Regions from separate parts of the Gordonia sp. YY1 genome, predicted to be linked through region 2. Evidence: predicted binding sites of a transcription regulator. Region 2 holds the regulator's gene; each other region holds the start of a gene.

What was found. Region 2 encodes LexA, which represses DNA repair genes until DNA is damaged. Its sites were predicted from a motif close to CGAACANNTGTTCG; they were not measured.
Region 1: a site for LexA is predicted at 2,557-2,570, ahead of BPODLACK_RS15975 (DUF222 domain-containing protein). Genes of this name have one in related genera too.
Region 3: a site for LexA is predicted at 2,017-2,030, ahead of BPODLACK_RS13750 (DUF222 domain-containing protein). Genes of this name have one in related genera too.
Region 4: a site for LexA is predicted at 1,831-1,844, ahead of BPODLACK_RS21065 (alpha-ketoglutarate-dependent dioxygenase AlkB). Genes of this name have one in related genera too.

Annotation. Positions count from the first base shown of each region.
Region 1 covers NZ_WXYI01000012.1:71,189-75,325, forward strand. Annotated here, with positions in the region: gene BPODLACK_RS15970 (DUF1214 domain-containing protein) at 1-749, shown strand, start outside; gene BPODLACK_RS15975 (DUF222 domain-containing protein) at 911-2,530, opposite strand; gene BPODLACK_RS15980 (glycoside hydrolase family 43 protein) at 2,752-3,735, shown strand; gene BPODLACK_RS23790 (hypothetical protein) at 3,732-3,854, opposite strand.
Region 2 covers NZ_WXYI01000002.1:410,955-415,091, reverse strand. Annotated here, with positions in the region: gene hrpA (ATP-dependent RNA helicase HrpA) at 1-12, shown strand, start outside; gene nrdR (transcriptional regulator NrdR) at 1-453, opposite strand, end outside; gene BPODLACK_RS05110 (LysM peptidoglycan-binding domain-containing protein) at 553-1,119, opposite strand; gene lexA (transcriptional repressor LexA) at 1,356-2,063, shown strand; gene BPODLACK_RS05100 (phosphoenolpyruvate--protein phosphotransferase) at 2,041-3,741, opposite strand; gene BPODLACK_RS05095 (DeoR/GlpR family DNA-binding transcription regulator) at 3,876-4,137, shown strand, end outside.
Region 3 covers NZ_WXYI01000009.1:106,800-110,936, forward strand. Annotated here, with positions in the region: gene BPODLACK_RS13735 (acetyl/propionyl/methylcrotonyl-CoA carboxylase subunit alpha) at 1-629, shown strand, start outside; gene BPODLACK_RS13740 (hypothetical protein) at 872-1,234, shown strand; gene BPODLACK_RS13745 (hypothetical protein) at 1,425-1,880, shown strand; gene BPODLACK_RS13750 (DUF222 domain-containing protein) at 2,201-3,391, shown strand; gene BPODLACK_RS23585 (hypothetical protein) at 3,307-3,663, shown strand; gene BPODLACK_RS13755 (NAD(P)/FAD-dependent oxidoreductase) at 3,753-4,137, shown strand, end outside.
Region 4 covers NZ_WXYI01000022.1:48,982-53,118, reverse strand. Annotated here, with positions in the region: partial or broken gene BPODLACK_RS21070 (GMC oxidoreductase) at 1-926, shown strand, start outside; gene BPODLACK_RS21065 (alpha-ketoglutarate-dependent dioxygenase AlkB) at 1,180-1,809, opposite strand; gene BPODLACK_RS21060 (GIY-YIG nuclease family protein) at 2,091-2,396, opposite strand; gene BPODLACK_RS21055 (SulP family inorganic anion transporter) at 2,640-4,137, opposite strand, start outside.

The DNA.
Region 1 (4,137 bases), on a different contig from region 2:
TGCCCGACGCCGGTGACCGCTACGTGTCCGCGATGATCGTGAACGAGGACCACTACGTCGGTGACGTTCTGCACGCGTCCGGCGAGCACACGCTGACGCAGGAGACGTACGGATCGCGCTACGTCCTGGTCGCCGTACGGATTCTGGTCGATCCGACCGATGTGGTCGATGTGGCCGAAGTCGGGAGATTGCAGGACCAGGTGACGCTCCTTCCGGGCTCGTCGGAGCCGTTCGTGTCCCCCGACTACGACACCGCAAGTCTCGATGCGACCCGAGATGCTCTGCTGGAGCTGGCGAAAGGGCTCACCTCCTTCGACCACACCTTCGGCAGCCGCGACGAGGTGGACCCGGTCCGCCACCTCATCGGATGCGCGGCGGGCTGGGGTGGGCTCCCGACATCCGAGGCCACCTATGTCGGCGTCGACCCCGCCGTCGGCCCCGGACACTACGAACTCGTCTTCGCCGACATCCCGGTCGACGCCTTCTGGTCGGTGTCGGTCTACAACGCGGCGGGGTTCTTCGAGCCCAACGAGAAGGACCTGTACACGGTCAACAGCGTCACCGGCGTACGCAACGGCGACGGATCGATCACCGTCCGGTTCATCCCCGCCGTCACTGGTGACGTCCCGCCCAACGCGATCGTGACGCCCGGGGGCTGGAACTACCTCATCCGCCTGTATCGTCCGCGCCCCGAGGTCCTCGACGGCACGTGGACTCCGCCGGTGCTGAAGCCGGTCGCCGAATCCTGAGCCGTCGGTCGCCCTCCGGAATGACGTCGCGTGCGATGTCGTTGCGGCCGTTCGACTTCGATCGAAGTCGCGTGAACAGAACAGTGTCGCAAGCGACTTCGATCGCACGAGGTGCGAGCCAAGGATCCTCGACCGCTGGTGGACCCGTCGCCGTGGTGGTATCAGCGTCTGGTGTTCAATCCGATGATGGCTGCGAGCTGTAGTTCGATGGGGGACAGCTCAGTGACGGACAGCCCGCGCATTGGCGGCTCCGGTCGGTGGTCGATGACTTCGCGGATCTCCAGGCGTGGCTGATCGCCGGACGCCGGGTCGGGTCCGTGGATCTCGGTACGCACCTGTCGGAGGTGCTCGATGAATCGGCGGGGTATATCGGGTCGCCGGTTGATGCGTTCGGGGTTGGGTGGTGCGCCGGGTTGGGTGTTGAGCCGCCAGGCGCAGCGACCCTCATCGGGTCCTTCCCGCACCATACGGGTGGTGTAGTCGCCGGGCCGGTTGCTGACCATGCGGTTGTGTTTCGGGCACGCCGGGGTCAGGTCGGTGATGTCGGTGAGTCCGCCCAGACCCCAATCGAGTTGGGCGTGATGCATTTCCACGTGGGTGGCGGATAGGTCGCAGTCGGGGGTGGAGCACACGTCGCCGTCGGGTCGGGCGAAGGAGGCGAGGCGTTGTTCGCGGGTGGCCAGCCGTTTGCCGCGTCCGAAGTAGAGCGGTACGGCGGTGGCGTCTTTGAACACGGCCAGCCAGGGTTGGGCGTCGGCGGCGAGGTTGATGAGATCTTTGATCGGGATCAGGGTGCCGGTGGCGGTGGTGGCGAACCCGGCTTCGCGGATGAGGTCGTTCACATCGGCTTTGACAATCAGTTGCACGGGAAGGCCGCGGTGGCTCTTACCCAGTAGTCCGTCCTCGAACACCACCTTCAGCAGGGCGTTGAGGGCGTCGTGATTCAACTGGGCCGGGGTGCGGTCATCGCGTTCGGCCGCCGCCGCCACCGCGTCGGGATCGGCGTCCTCGATCGACCCGTGGGGTGATTCGGGATCGTTCGGGTTGTTCATGCCGGGTTTGGCCCACACGGCGAGCAGCATGGTGATGCGTGCGAGGAGTTCGGGGGTGAGGGTGGCGGTCATCTTGGCGGTGCCGTCGGCGCGTTGCCGGTTGACCGACAGTTTGCGGCGTCGTTTGCGGTCGGTGTCGTCGGTGAGGGTGCCGTCGGGGTCGAGGTGGGCCAGTAGTCGCGAACCTACGTCAGTGATCCGCTCGGGGGTGAGGTTGACGGCTTGTTCGGCCATGGTGCGTTCGGCGGCGACCTTGACGTCGTGCTCGACGGCGTGCGGAATCTGATCCAACACGTCCATCACGGCGTGCACGTGCGCGGAACCGACTTGGCCATTGGCGAACGCTCCGGCCAGCGTCGGGTGCGTGGGTTCGAGGGGTTCACCGGTGGTGAGGTCGGGGTAGGTCGCGGTGGCCCGGGTCTGTTTGAGTCGTTTGCCGGGGTAGGCGATGCGGAGTCGGTGTTTCATGTAGTCGATGACGCTGCGGTAGCCGGACTTGCGTGGCAGGTCGCGCTGATCGGCTTCGACGATCTGCTGGTTGCCGGTGTAGGTGAGTCGGGCGATGGCCCGTTCGATGCGCATGCCGGCGTCATCGACTTCGGCATCGGACAGGCGGGTGAAACCGGTGTTCTGCAGCTTGTCGACGATCGTGTCGAGTTCATCGAGCAAATCGGGCATCTCGGCAGGGGCGGGCTCGTCGACGACATCAGTAGATGCGATGTCGGTCATGACGGTCACCTCCTGAATCCGTGGTTCGAATGCATGTTCGACTGTACACGCAATTACTGTGCCGTGCAGAAGAATTCGGTGCCGGATGGCGGCACTAGAAGTGTCGGAGGTGTGGTGTAAAGGGCCTCCGGTCGTCGATGGCATCCCGGGTGTCTCGAATGCCGGTGGTTGTATCGGCGAAAGCCATTCACACCACAGTCGATTTCGCGGATACTGCTTCAATGTTGCTGCCCCAGCGAATCCTCACTCGCCGGTCCCGCGTCGGCTCATTGGCGATCGCGGTCCTTGCACTCTCGGCGCTGCTGGCCGGCACCCCGGGTGCCGCAGACGCGGCGCCGGACAACTGGCGGTACACGATGGTGGGGTTCTCCAACACCAGTGCCCAGCACATGGACGTGTACCAGTCCTCGGACGCGACCCGGTTCCAGCCGATCCGCATGTCGGCTTACCAGCCACCGTCGGGTCTGGTGCGTGACCCGAGTATCTTCCGGAGTTCGGACGGCTGGTACTACGTCACCTACACCACCGGTTCGACGTCGATCGGCTTCGCGCGCAGTCGTGACCGCGTGAACTGGACCTTCATGCACAACTACCCGGTGCCGTTGTGCTGTGCCTTCCTGCCCGGCACGGGTGACGGCACCGGGTCGTCGGCGGGCTCGCTGAGTTTCGGATCGGCGGGCTCCAGTGACGGACCGTCGTTGTCGCCGTTCACCACCAAGGCGTGGGCGCCGGAGTGGTTCGTCGAAGGTGGCCGGGTCAACGTGATCCTGTCGATGTCGACGGGTGGCGGATTCGTTCCGTATCTGATGACCGCGCTCGATCCGGGACTTCGGTTGTGGAGTCCACCGGTTCCGATCCTCGGCCTCGGGGCGGACCGTATCGACACCACTGTCGTGAAGGTCGGGGCGACGTATCACGCGTTCACCAAGAACGAGACCAAGAAGGTCATCGAACACGCGGTATCCGGGTCGCTGGTGGGGCCGTACCGATTCGTCGCCCCGGGTCCGTGGGGTCGCCTGGTCGAGGGGTCTGCCGTGGTCCAGCTGCCGAACGGCAACTGGCGGCTCTATGTCGACGCCTATCGGGACCGCCGGTACTTCTACTCCGACAGTGGCGACGGGCTGCGGACCTGGACGCCGTTGAAGGAGCTCCCCGGACTCTCCGGATCTGTTCGTCACTTCGGCGTGGTCCGAGAACCGGTCTAACCCTGCCCGAGCAGGTTCACGGCGTTCGCGCCAGGCCGGGTCGAGATGCTGGGGAACGCGAGATCCGGATGGCGCCGCGGATTACGGCCGGGATCGACGACGATGAGCGTCAGCAGCATCGCCCCTCGACGGCCGGGAGGAGCCACTCGGTGCCGGCGGAGTAGCGAGCCGGCAGCAGAAACGGCACGGCCATCGACGCGAGGACGTAAACGTGACGCCGCGCCGGAGTTGGCCGATGACGAGGTCCGCGCGTCGACCGCCCTCGGGGACGAGGATTCGGCGATCTTGAGCGACATGTCAGATCGCATGCGCCACGCGCTGTTGCGGGTCAGTGGCAGGAGTGCATGAACCGTCGCGTTCCCCGTCCACGCGACACGATCCTCGGAAACCGTTGACTGAACC
Region 2 (4,137 bases):
CGACTCGGCTGAAGCGGCCCGGAGGTCGTCGATCTCGCGCTGGAAGTCCTCGAGGGAGTCGAAGGACCGGTACACCGACGCGAAGCGCAGGTAGGCGACCTCGTCGAGGTCCCGCAGCGGCTTCAGGATCGCGAGTCCCACCTCATTGCTGGGGATCTCGGCCGAACCACTGGCGCGGACGGTGTCCTCGACCTGCTGGGCGAGCTGGGCGAGAGCGTCCTCGGCGACGTGGCGCCCCTGGCATGCGCGCCGGACACCTCGCATCACCTTCTCGCGACTGAACGGTTCGGTGACGCCGTTGCGTTTCACCACCGAGAGGACCGCACTCTCCACGGTCGAGAAGCGTCGCCCACACTCCACGCAGGAGCGGCGGCGCCGGATGGCCTGCCCCTCATCAGCGACACGCGAGTCGATGACCTTGGTGTCGTCGTTCTTGCAGAAGGGGCAGCGCATCGTATCCTCACGCAGGTCACGGGACGCTCTGATGCAGCCGCGCCGCATGCCGGGCCGGTGCTCGGCTGGTCCCTGTGGCATCGAGGATACCGCCCGGCCTCAGTGGTACCGGGGGGTGAGGAGCGGCTGGCCGACGCGCAGCCCGCTCGACGCGAGGTCATTCAGCTGGATGATCTCGTCGACGACGGCCTCACGCGGCATCTCGGGGGCGACCCGCGAGGCGATCGTGCTCAGCGAGTCACCCGACCGAACGTGCACGACCTCGGTGCCGACCGCGGCAGGCGTGACCGACGCGGCGTAGTTCTGGCCGACGACCGCGATGACCCACACGGCCAGGGCGAGCGCGACGCCGGCGAGGACAGCGGTCGCCGTGCGGCGACGCCGGCGGATGACGGCCGCGGGAGCCGCCTCGGCGGGACGCCACGCCGGGACCACCGGTCCACGACCGCGCATACCCACCGGCGACGCGCACTGGGTGGACGCGACGCGGCGGACCCGGACCGCCGATTCCGGCACCGGACGGTTGTCGACGGGCCGCCGGGCGTCTCCCCGACGTGTCGGGCGCGGACGCTCCAGGACGTCGCCGCGGACGGGACCGCCGTGCCGGGCGGGGTCGTGCCGGGCGGGGTCGAGGTGGACGGGGTCGATGAGAGTGGCGGTGCGCATGGTGCCCTCCGTGTATCCGGTCGAACGGTGTTCGTGAGTGGGACCGCGTCGTCCCGGTCGAACTGTTCGAATGTCGATCATCCGTTCGATGAACTGATGTTCGATTTGTAGCACGGCACTCCGACAATTGTCTCGCGACACGTCGAACAAATGTTTGATGCGGTCGGCGTTCTCGGCTAGGCTCGTCGAAAGACAAGCGATCTACCAGCACGTTCGGAATCGAGAGGAACCCGATCATGAGCGATGACGGCGGTAAGCGCACCGGAGCGCGGGGCGCCGACGAGCCCGTCACCCCGGCGGACATGGCGGCTGCCGAGGCGTCGCTGACGCCGCGGCAGCGCGGAGTTCTCGAGGTGATCCGCAAATCCGTGCGAGAACGCGGTTACCCGCCGAGCATCCGCGAGATCGGTGACGAGGTGGGTCTCACCTCGACCTCCTCGGTCGCCCATCAGCTGCGGACGCTCGAACGCAAGGGCCTTCTCAAACGTGATGCCAACCGTCCGCGGGCGGTGAACATCGCGCCGAGCGAACCCCCGACGCCGACCTCGCCGACCGGCGGAGCACTGCCCGAACCCACTTTCGTACCGGTGCTCGGCCGGATCGCCGCAGGCGGACCGATCCTCGCCGAGGAAGCCGTCGAGGACGTGTTCCCACTCCCCCGGGAGCTCGTCGGCGAGGGATCGCTGTTCCTGCTGAAGGTCGTCGGCGAGTCGATGATCGACGCCGCGATCTGCGACGGCGACTGGGTCGTCGTCCGCCAGCAGAACGTGGCCGACAACGGCGACATCGTGGCCGCGATGATCGACGGCGAGGCCACGGTCAAGACCTTCAAACGCCAGAAGGGTCATGTCTGGCTGATGCCGCACAACGAGTTGTTCGACCCGATCCCGGGCGACGAGGCCGTCATCCTCGGCAAGGTCGTCACCGTGATGAGGCGAGTCTGACCTCGTCACTGTCGAGTACCGCGGCGACCGCCGCGCGAGCTGCAGCCGGATCGGTGGCGGCCAGCGCGGCCGCCGCCGCGTTTTCGCAGGTTGCCAGGGTGACCGCGCCGAGCCGGGCGCCGACCGCGGGCGCCGCGACGGGAGCGCTCGACAACGAGGTCACCCCGAGTCCGACCAGCACGCAGGCGAGATGCGGATCGGCCGCGGCCTCTCCGCAGACGCCCACCGGTTTGCCCTGATCACGTCCGGCCCGGGCGACCGTTGCGACGAGATGCAGCACGGCCGGCTGCCACGGATCGGTCAGCGATGCGAGCTCGGCGGACATTCGGTCAGCGGCCATCGTGTACTGCGTGAGGTCATTGGTGCCGATCGAGACGAAGTCCACCTCGGCCAGGATCGCCGGGGCCAGGATCGCCGCGGCGGGAACCTCGATCATCACACCGGCGACGAGTCCACGCTCGCGCACCTGCGCGGCGAATGTCGCCGCCTCGGCGGGTGAGGCGATCATCGGGGCCATGACCCACGGCTGCGCGTCGGCCTCCAGCGCCGCCCGGGCGATCGCGTCGAGCTGGCGCGCGCGGATCTCGGGGTGCGCCAAGGCGATTCGATCGCCGCGCACACCGAGTGCCGGGTTGGCCTCGTCGGGATGGGTCACGAAGCGCAGCGGCTTGTCCGAGCCGGCGTCGAGGGTGCGGATGACCACCTTGCGGCCGTCGAAAGCGTCCAGCACCTCGCGATAGATGCCCGCCTGCTCGTCGACCGAAGGCTCCTCGGCGCGCTCGAGGAAGGCCAATTCGGTACGGAACAGTCCGACACCCTCCACCGGGTGATCGGTTGCTGCGCGGGCCGACGACCCGTCGGCGACGTTGGCCAGGATCGCCACCTCCACCCCGTCGCCGGTGCGACCCGGACCCGACCATCCGGCGACGCGAGCGGCGTGACGCCGATACTCCTCGACTCGGGCTCGCGCGGCGGTGTCATCGGGGTCGACGGCGATCTCACCCGTGGTGCCGTCGACGAGGATCGCCGTACCCGCATCGATCCCGACGAGTCCGGACACCGCGACGACGCACGGGATGCCGAGCTGACGGGCGATGATCGCGGTGTGGCTGGTGGGCCCACCCAGTCGCGTCACGAGGGCAATCGTGGTGGTGGGGTCGAGGCCGGCCGTGTCGGCGGGTGCGAGGTCGTCGGCCAGCAGGATCGAGGGCACCTCCGGCGTGGACAACCCGGGTTCGGGCAGTCCCAGGAGCTCGGCGAGCACGCGGTCGCGGACGTCGTTGAGGTCCGTGACCCGCTCGGCCATCAGGCCGCCCAGCTTGGTGAACACCGCGGCGAACTGTTCGGTGGCGGCAACGGCGGCCGACGGTGCCGGCGTACCCCTGGCGATCAGGGCCGACGCCGCACCGATCCAGCCGCGGTCTTCCGCGAGTCCGGCGGTGGCGGCGAGTACTTCCGCGGCGACGCCGGTGTTCTGCGACGCGCGCTCACGGAGTCGCGCGGCGACGACGCCTGCCGCCGCAGTGAATCGTGCGACCTCCTCCGGGCGCTGGTCCTCGGAGATCTCGACACCGGCGCCGAGCGCCTCCGCACTGTGGTCGGGACGGCGTCCCGGCCACAGTGCGGGTCCATGAGCCACACCACCGACGACCGGCGTCCCCGTCAGAATCTGCGTCATGTGACCACGGTTACAAATTTGGCTTGACTTGTCAACATAAAAAGGCGTAAACACAGTTACTACAACATTCAAAGCCACATATTCCCACATTTCGCGGTGGCCGAGTGAGCAGGAACGATCAGAACGGAGCCGGTGTGTACGCCGAGGAGAGACAGCAGGCCATCGCCGAGGAGGTTCGCGTCGCAGGGCGCGCCTCGGTCGCCGAGCTCGCCGCGAAGTTCGACGTGACCAGCGAGACGGTTCGGCGCGACCTGGCCGTTCTCGAACGCGGCGGGCACCTGCAGCGCGTCCACGGCGGTGCCGTCCGCCCCGAGGTGATGCGGGTGATCGGTGAACTCGGCATCGCCGAACGGGAGACCGAACAGATCGAGGAGAAGGCCGCCATCGGCCGCGCCG
Region 3 (4,137 bases), on a different contig from region 2:
ACTCGATGCTGGCCAAGCTGATCGTCACCGGCGAGACCCGCGAGCAGGCGCTCGAGCGTTCGCGTCGCGCACTCGCCGAGTTCCAGGTCGAGGGCCTCGCCACGGTCATCCCGTTCCACCGCCACATCGTCTCCAACCCGGCGTTCATCGGCGACGGCGAGAAGTTCGACGTCTACACCAAGTGGATCGAGACCGATTGGGAGAACCCGATCGAGCCGTACACCGGTGGAGAGCCGATCGAGGAAGACGACGCCGCACCGCGTCAGAAGGTCGTGGTCGAGGTCGGCGGACGCCGCGTCGAGGTCTCGCTGCCGGGTGATCTCGCCCTCGGTGGCGGCGGCGGCTCGACCAACGGTGTCATCCGCAAGAAGCCGAAGGCCCGCTCGCGCAAGAAGGGCGGCGGCGCAGCCGTCTCCGGTGACGCCGTGGCCGCTCCGATGCAGGGCACCGTCGTCAAGGTCGCCGTCGAAGAGGGCCAGGAGGTCTCCGCCGGTGATCTGGTCGTCGTCCTCGAGGCGATGAAGATGGAGAACCCGGTCACCGCCCACAAGGACGGCGTGGTCACCGGTCTGGCCATCGAGGCCGGCGCCGCGGTCACCCAGGGTACCGTGCTGCTCGAGCTGAAGTAACCCACTCGCTGCCTGAGGTGCGAGGAACCACCCTCGCTGCCTGAGGTGCGAGGAACCACCCTTGCTGCCTGAGGTGCGAGGAACCACCCTTGCTGCCTGAGGTGCGAGGAGCGATAGCGACGAGCCACGAAGGCCTGGTGAGGCAACCTCGCCGGCCTTCGTGGCCCGCTCCCTGAGTAGCGAGCTTGCGAGCCACCCGCTCCCTGAGTAGCGAGCTTGCGAGCGTATCGAAAGGGGACATCGTGCAACCAGTCGAGATCAACGCCGGGACGTGGTATCTGCGTTCGCTTCGTGCGGACGACCGGATCACCGACGTCCCGGCGTTGTCTCTTCTCGGGGTCGACTCCCCCGCCGATTACGTCGAGGCAGCGAACTCCGACTGGCACACCGAGACGCGTTTCGTGTGGGCCATCTGCATCCCCACGACCGGCGAGTTGATCGCTCTCGTCGGGGTGACGCCGGACGGCGCCTCGGGCCGGTTGTGGGGTCAGGCGCGCGACGGCTACGACGCGGCGCTCGACGCTGCGATCGGGCCAGTGTCACGGTTTGCCGAAGGTGCGCTGGATCTCACTGTGGCCGAACCCCTCTCGCGTTCGATCGGCTGAATCGACCGAGAGTGTCAGGTGTCGCTCTCTCCTCCGAGCTTTCAGCGCCTGTCTGCATTGGCCCGTACAGTTCGGCACGGCCCAGAACGCGTTCGGGAAGCTCTGACACCCTCGTCTCGAACCTGCCGGTCGCAAGCCGACATAGCTGCGACGGCGTTGGTAATAGGTCGTTGGTAATAGGTTCAGAGACATGAACCAGATCGACCCGGAAATCGACGACTACCTGACCCGCTATGCCGCTACGCTGAGTGCCTTCGACTCGACCGCGGCCGCACAGTTGTGGGCCATCCCGGGCATGATCATCGATGATCGTTTCGCCGGTGTCGTCGACGACCGCGAGACCATGGCACACAGCCTTGAGCAGGCCTACCCGCTCTACCGCGAACTCGGCTTGGCATCGGTCAGCCACGAATGCCTGAACGTCGAACACCTCACCACCGCGATCAGCCTGGTCAAGGTGCGGTGGATCTTCTACGGGGCCAACGGTGATCAACTCACCGACAGCAACGCCTACTACATCGTGCGCCGCGACGACGATGGCCTACACGCCTGCGTGTGCATCCAACTCGACGACGCCGAGAAGCTCCGAGCACTGGCCGCCGAACACGACATCGACATCGACATCGCCGAGTACACCCGCGAGTAGTCGAAACCAACGATCGCCGGCAACGGGTGAGGGCGTGTTCGGCGTCGGTCACAGCTTCTTTTCAAGTCCCTGCGCGTCAAGATCCTGCACTCAGCGCGCCCGCCAGAATGCTTGACGCACTGGAGACCACTTGACTCGAACACATATTCGAGTACTGTTGTGTCATGGCGCGGGGGGCGGGCAGCGAATCCACGGATTCGGCAGGCATCACAGAAGACTCTGTCGAGCCCACGCTGCGTCCCGATACCGAACTCTCAGCCCCTGAGCTGATCGAGGTCTTGAATCACTGCGCCGGGCTCGCCGCGTCGACAGCCCACCGAATGATGACCGTTGCCAGCCTCATTCACGACGAACGGGAAATGGACTATGCCGCGCGTCGCGCCGAGGCGCACAGCGGACAACTCGACTCGATCGAGGCGTTCGACGAGCTGGCTGCTCGAGCGGCCGCCAGTGAGAACCCGTACGCACAGTTCGGGCCGAACGGTCTCGAGCAGGCCATCGCCGAGGTCGGCGCCACCTTGACCATGACGCCGGCAGAGGCCCGAGAACTCATCATGGCCGGTGACGCCCTGCGGTATCGACTGTCGTTCACCGGTCACGCACTGGCCTGCGGCCGCATCGACAAGAAGCGTTTCCTCATCGCGATCAAGCGAACCGACCTCGTCACCGACGCCGATGAGATGCAGACGGTGGATGCACATCTGGCCGAGGCCATCTTCGCCCGCGCACCGATGTCGACGACCCGGTTCACCGCCATGGTCGACGCCATCGTCGCAAAGTGGGCACCCGAGGCAGTGCGCAGGCGTCGCGAGCGAGCCACCGACGACCGCAAGGTCACCGTCGGACCCGATCGGTTCAACCCCGGACAATCCCGCCTGTCCGGGACACTACCGATCGCCGACGCTGCCGCGTTCGACGCCCGCTTGTCCGCGATGGCGGCCGAAGTACATGCCGCCGACCCTCGCACCGTTGCACAACGTCGCGCCGATGCGCTGGTCGCACTGGCTCGCGGCGCGACTTCACTAGCCTGCACATGCAACGATTGTTCGTCTTCCGCAAGAGAATTCGGGGAGACCGCTGAACCCGAGGATGCCCCGACGGTCGACCCTCACCACGTCGACCCAGGACCCATGCCGTGCTCCTGCGCCGCCGACAAGACAGCTCCGCGGGCGAACTACTTCATCATCGCCAATCTTTCCACCCTCATCGGCCTCGACGATGATCCGGCGTTTCTCGATGGTCAGGGCATCATCGACGCCGAAACCGCACGCAAGCTGCTCGCTGAAGCCCGACGCACCTACCTGCACCCCACCGTCGCACCCAGCCCGGAATCGGCGCTGCGTTGCGTTACGTTCCGTCGAAGAAGCTGCAAGCCCTGGTGCGGGCCGGCGAACTGTGCTGCACCTTCCCGGGATGCAATGCGCCGGTGTGGCAGATCGACCTCGATCACACCCGGCCGTTCGACCATCAGCATCCCGACCGTGGTGGACGCACCCTCGAACGCAACCTGAAACCACTCTGCCGGTTTCACCACCGGATCAAGACCTTCACCAGCTGGCAGGACTACCAGGACGAGTTCCTGACCGCCTGGTTCACCACACCCACCGGACACATGTTCGTCGGCAACGCCTACAACGGCCGTGATCTGTTCGGCCATCTCGCACCGATTCGCTCACCCGATCATCCGGCGCGCGTCCGGCACGCCACTCAGCGAGACACGAGGTCCCGCCGGGCCCGACGCGCCGAACAGCGTTGGAACCAAGCAAACCCGCCACCCTTCTGACAGGCAATCGAACAGAAGTCGCCACGCACCTGTGCGTTCGGCGACTACTGTTCGTTGACCAGAGGCCGTCCGAGCCGATGGAGGTCGCGGTGAGTCACACCGGAGTGAACGCAGCCGAAGAGTTCGACGCCATCATCGTCGGCGCGCGCTGCGCCGGATCTGCCACCGCGATCGCACTCGCCGGCCGCGGATTGCACGTCCTGGTCATCGATTCGGCGCGCTTCCCCTCCGACACACTCTCCACGCATCTGCTGTGGCCGTCGACCCTGGCCGAGATCCACGCACTCGGCGCCCTGCCCGCCGTCGAGGAGGCGGGCGCGCCACGTCTTCCCATCGCCGAGGCCATCCTCGACGAGATCGGCTGGCGCACCGGGTATTCGCCGGTGTCCGGTATCGACTACGGAATGTGTCTGCGGCGTTCACATCTCGACGACGCCCTCGTCCGGACGGCGTCGTCCCTCGGAGCCGACATCC
Region 4 (4,137 bases), on a different contig from region 2:
CCACGTCGTCTTCGCCGCCGGCACCTACGGCACCAACAAGCTTCTGCTGGACATGCAGCAGAGCGGAACCCTTCCCGGGCTGTCGTCGCGTCTGGGCAAGGTGGTCCGCACCAACTCCGAGGCCGTCCTGGCCGCGACCGCCACCGACCTGAAGGTCGACTACACCGAGGGTGTGGCGATCACGTCGTCGTTCCACCCGAACGAACACGCCCATCGAGCCGGTGCGTTATGGCAAGGGCAGCAACCTGATCGGACTGTTGCAGGCGATGCTGATCGATGGCGACAGCCGTCTGCCTCGTCCGCTGGCGGCTCTGGTCGAGATGATCAAGCACCCGCTCGTCACGTTGCGGGGCCTGTCGGTGCGACGCTGGTCGGAACGCACGATCATCGCGCTGGTGATGCAGACCGCCGACAACTCCCTCGAATTGTTCGCCCGCCGAGGACGTTTCGGACCGATGTTGCGCAGCAAGCAGGGTGCCGGCGAGCCCCCGCCGACCTGGATCCCCGTCGGCCACGAGGCGGTCCGCAAGATGGCCGACGAGATCGACGGCGACGCCGGCGGTTCCATCGTCGACTGGCTGAACATCCCGATGACCGCGCATTTCCTGGGCGGTTGCTCGATCGGACGGTCCGCCGCCGACGGCGTCGTGGACCCGTATCACCGTGTGTTCAACCACCCGGGCCTGCACATCGTCGACGGTTCGACGGTGTCGGCGAACCTCGGCGTGAATCCGTCGCTGACGATCACCGCGCAGGCCGAACGCGCACTCGCCATGTGGCCCAACGCCGGTGAGGCCGATCCGCGGCCGGAGCTCGGTGCGTCGTATGAGCCGGTCGCCCCGGTGCCGCCGGTCCGTCCCACGGTCCCCGAGTACGCACCCGCCGCCCTGCGGTTGCCGATCACGCCGATCTCGAACGCCGGCTGAGCTCGCGACCCCGCTCGTCGAGCCGGTAGCGAGCCACCGCCCCCCGCTCGTTGAGCCGGTAGCGAGCGCCAGCGAGCCACCGCGTCGAACGAGCGACCACCCCCGCTCGTTGAGCCGGTAGCGAGCGCCAGCGAGCCACCGCGTCGAACGAGCGACCACCCCTGCTCGTTGAGCCGGTAGCGAGCGCCAGCGAGCCACCGCGTCGAAACGAGCAACCACCCCACAACCCGCTCGACGCCCAGGACTGGCTCGCTCACCACACCCCGGGCGGCCGCAGCTGGATGCTGATCCGGGCGCCGACGCCGCGCACCTTGGGTACCGCGTGTTCCCAGGTGCGCTGGCAGCTGCCGCCCATGACCAGCAGGTCGCCCGACGACAGGGTGAACTTCAGCGACTTGCCACCGCCTCGCGGGCGCAGCATCAGTGGGCGCGGGGCTCCCAAGGAGACGATCGCCACCATCGTGTCGTGGGTCGACGCCCGGCCGATGCGGTCACCGTGCCAGGCGACCGAGTCGTTGCCGTCGCGGTAGAGGCTGATGCCGGCGGTCGCGAACCCCTCGGGCAGCTCGTCCCGGTAGTGGCGGCTCAACGCGGCCCGCATGTCGGTGATCAGCCCGTCGGGAAACGGATCGTCCTTCTGGTAGATCGAGACCAGCCGCGGGACGTCGACGACACGGTCGTACATCTGACGCCGTTCGGCCCGCCAGGGGACGTTCTCGCGGAGGCGGTCGAAGAGTTCGTCCGGCCCGCCGATCCACCCCGGGCACAGGTCCACCCACGCACCGTCGGTGAGTGGACGCCGCGTCATCGAGGTCGACAGGTCGCCGAGCGCCGTTTCTGCGGCGACCTCGGCGAACAACGAGCCCTGGATGCCGATGGACATGTCGCCACCATACACCCGGATCGAACGCACGTTCGAGCATTGGGGTTCAATCGTTGCCCCGATGCCCGCCGGCTGACGGCTGCCCACCGCTGGCTGAGCCGGTACCGAGCGAAGCGAGGCACCGCGTCGAAGCCCCCGCACCGCCACCTCCACTGCCGGCTGAGCCGGTACCGAGCGCAGCGAGGCACCGCGTCGAAGCCCCCGCACCGCCACCCCCACCGCCGGCTGAGCTGGTACCGAGCGCAGCGAGGCACCGCGTCGAAGCCCCCGCACCGCCACCCTCATGGGTCGATCATGAGCCTCCGCTGCCCACCCTTCATCGCGAGGCCGGGCAGCAGATCCATTCTCCCTTCGACGAGCGCACGACGCTTTGCACGCGACCAACCGTGCAGGCGGCGTTCGGCCGCATGCGCCTCACCGATATGCGGGAACTCTCTTTGATAGACGAGACGAACAGGAAGCCGTGAGCGCGTGTACCTCGAACCTTTCCCACTCATGTGCTGGTTGACGCGGTGCTCGACGTTGCGCGTGCTGCCGACATACAGACTGCCGTCGGCGCACTCGAGGATGTAGACGAAGCCGGACATGGATCGACTGTGGACGATGGCGAGGCCTGCGGCACTGTCGTATCCACAGGTAGTAGCTCGATCCCCAGCGGGTTCGATGTCGGCTTGCGGGTGGCTTCGACGCGGTGCCTCGCTGCGCTCGGTACCGGCTCAGCCAGCAGTAGGGTGCCTCGCTGCGCTCGGTACCGGCTCAGCCAGCGGTAGGGCGCCTCGCTGCGCGAGGAACCGGCTCAGCCCAGCAGTAGGAACCGGCACGACACCGCGCTACTCCCCGCCGAGGTGCCCGCTCAACCGGCCGTGCCGTTCGGCGCTGGCGTCGTTGAGCCCGACGATCGTGACGTCCTTGCCCTTGGCCTCGTACTTGGTGGTGATCGCGTCGAGGGTCGCCACCGACGACGCGTCCCAGACGTGCGAGTCGCTGAGGTCGATGACGACGTTGGATTCGCCGGCGGTGTAGTCGAACTGGTAGACGAGGTCGTTGCTCGAGGCGAAGAACAGTTCGCCCCGGACCTTGTACACGCGCGTGTTGGCGTCAGGTCCGGCGACCTCGACCACCTCCGTCATATGCGCGACGCGACGCGCGAACAGCACCGACGCGGTCAGCACGCCGACGACGACGCCGTACGCCAGATTCGACGTCGCGACCGTCACCGCGACCGTCGCCAGCATCACGACGGTTTCCGACTTCGGCATGCGGCGCAACGTCTTCGGGTTGATGCTGTGCCAGTCGAAGGTGCCGACCGACACCATGATCATCACCGCGACCAGCGCGGCCATCGGGATCTTGGCGACCACATCGCCCAGTCCCACAACGAGTATCAGCAGGAAGACGCCGGCCAGGAACGTCGAGATGCGCGTGCGCGCACGGGATTCCTTGACGTTGATCATCGTCTGGCCGATCATCGCGCAGCCGCCCATGCCGCCGAAGAGGCCGGTGACCAGATTGGCGACTCCCTGCCCGACGGCTTCGCGGGACTTGTTGGAGTGGGTGTCGGTGATGTCGTCGACGAGTTTCGCGGTCATCAGCGACTCGAGGAGACCGACGACGGCGATGGCGAGCGCGTACGGCGCGATGACGGTGAAGGTCTCCCAGGTGAACGGCACGTCGGGCACCAGCAGCGTCGGCAGGCTGTCCGGGAGTTCGCCCTCGTCACCGACATTCGGCACGTTCAGGCTCGCGATCAGGGTCACCCCGGTCAGCAGCACGATGGCGACCAGCGGCGCCGGCACCACGGTCGTCAGGCGCGGGAACCAGACGATGATCGCGATACCGGCGGTCACCATCGGGTACACCAGCCACGGCACGCCCAGCAGATGCGGCACCTGCGCGGAGAAGATGAGGATGGCCAGCGCGTTGACGAAGCCGACCATCACACTGCGCGGGATGAATCGCATCAGCTTGGCGACCCCGAGCGCACCCAGCAGGACCTGGAAGATGCCCCCGAGCAGCACCGCGGCGATCAGGTACTGCAGGCCGTGACTCTCGACGAGCGGTGCGACGACCAGCGCGACCGCACCGGTCGCGGCCGAGATCATCGCGGGTCGTCCGCCGACGATCGCGATGGTCACCGCCATCGTGAACGACGCGAACAGGCCGACCCGCGGGTCGACGCCGGCGATGATCGAGAACGAGATCGCCTCGGGGATCAGGGCCAGCGCGACGACGAGTCCGGCGAGGACCTCGGTGCGCAGCCGACTCGGTGAGCGCAGCGTCAGCAGGACGGACTGGCGGTCGGCCGGCGAGATGGTGGCCGGTGACACC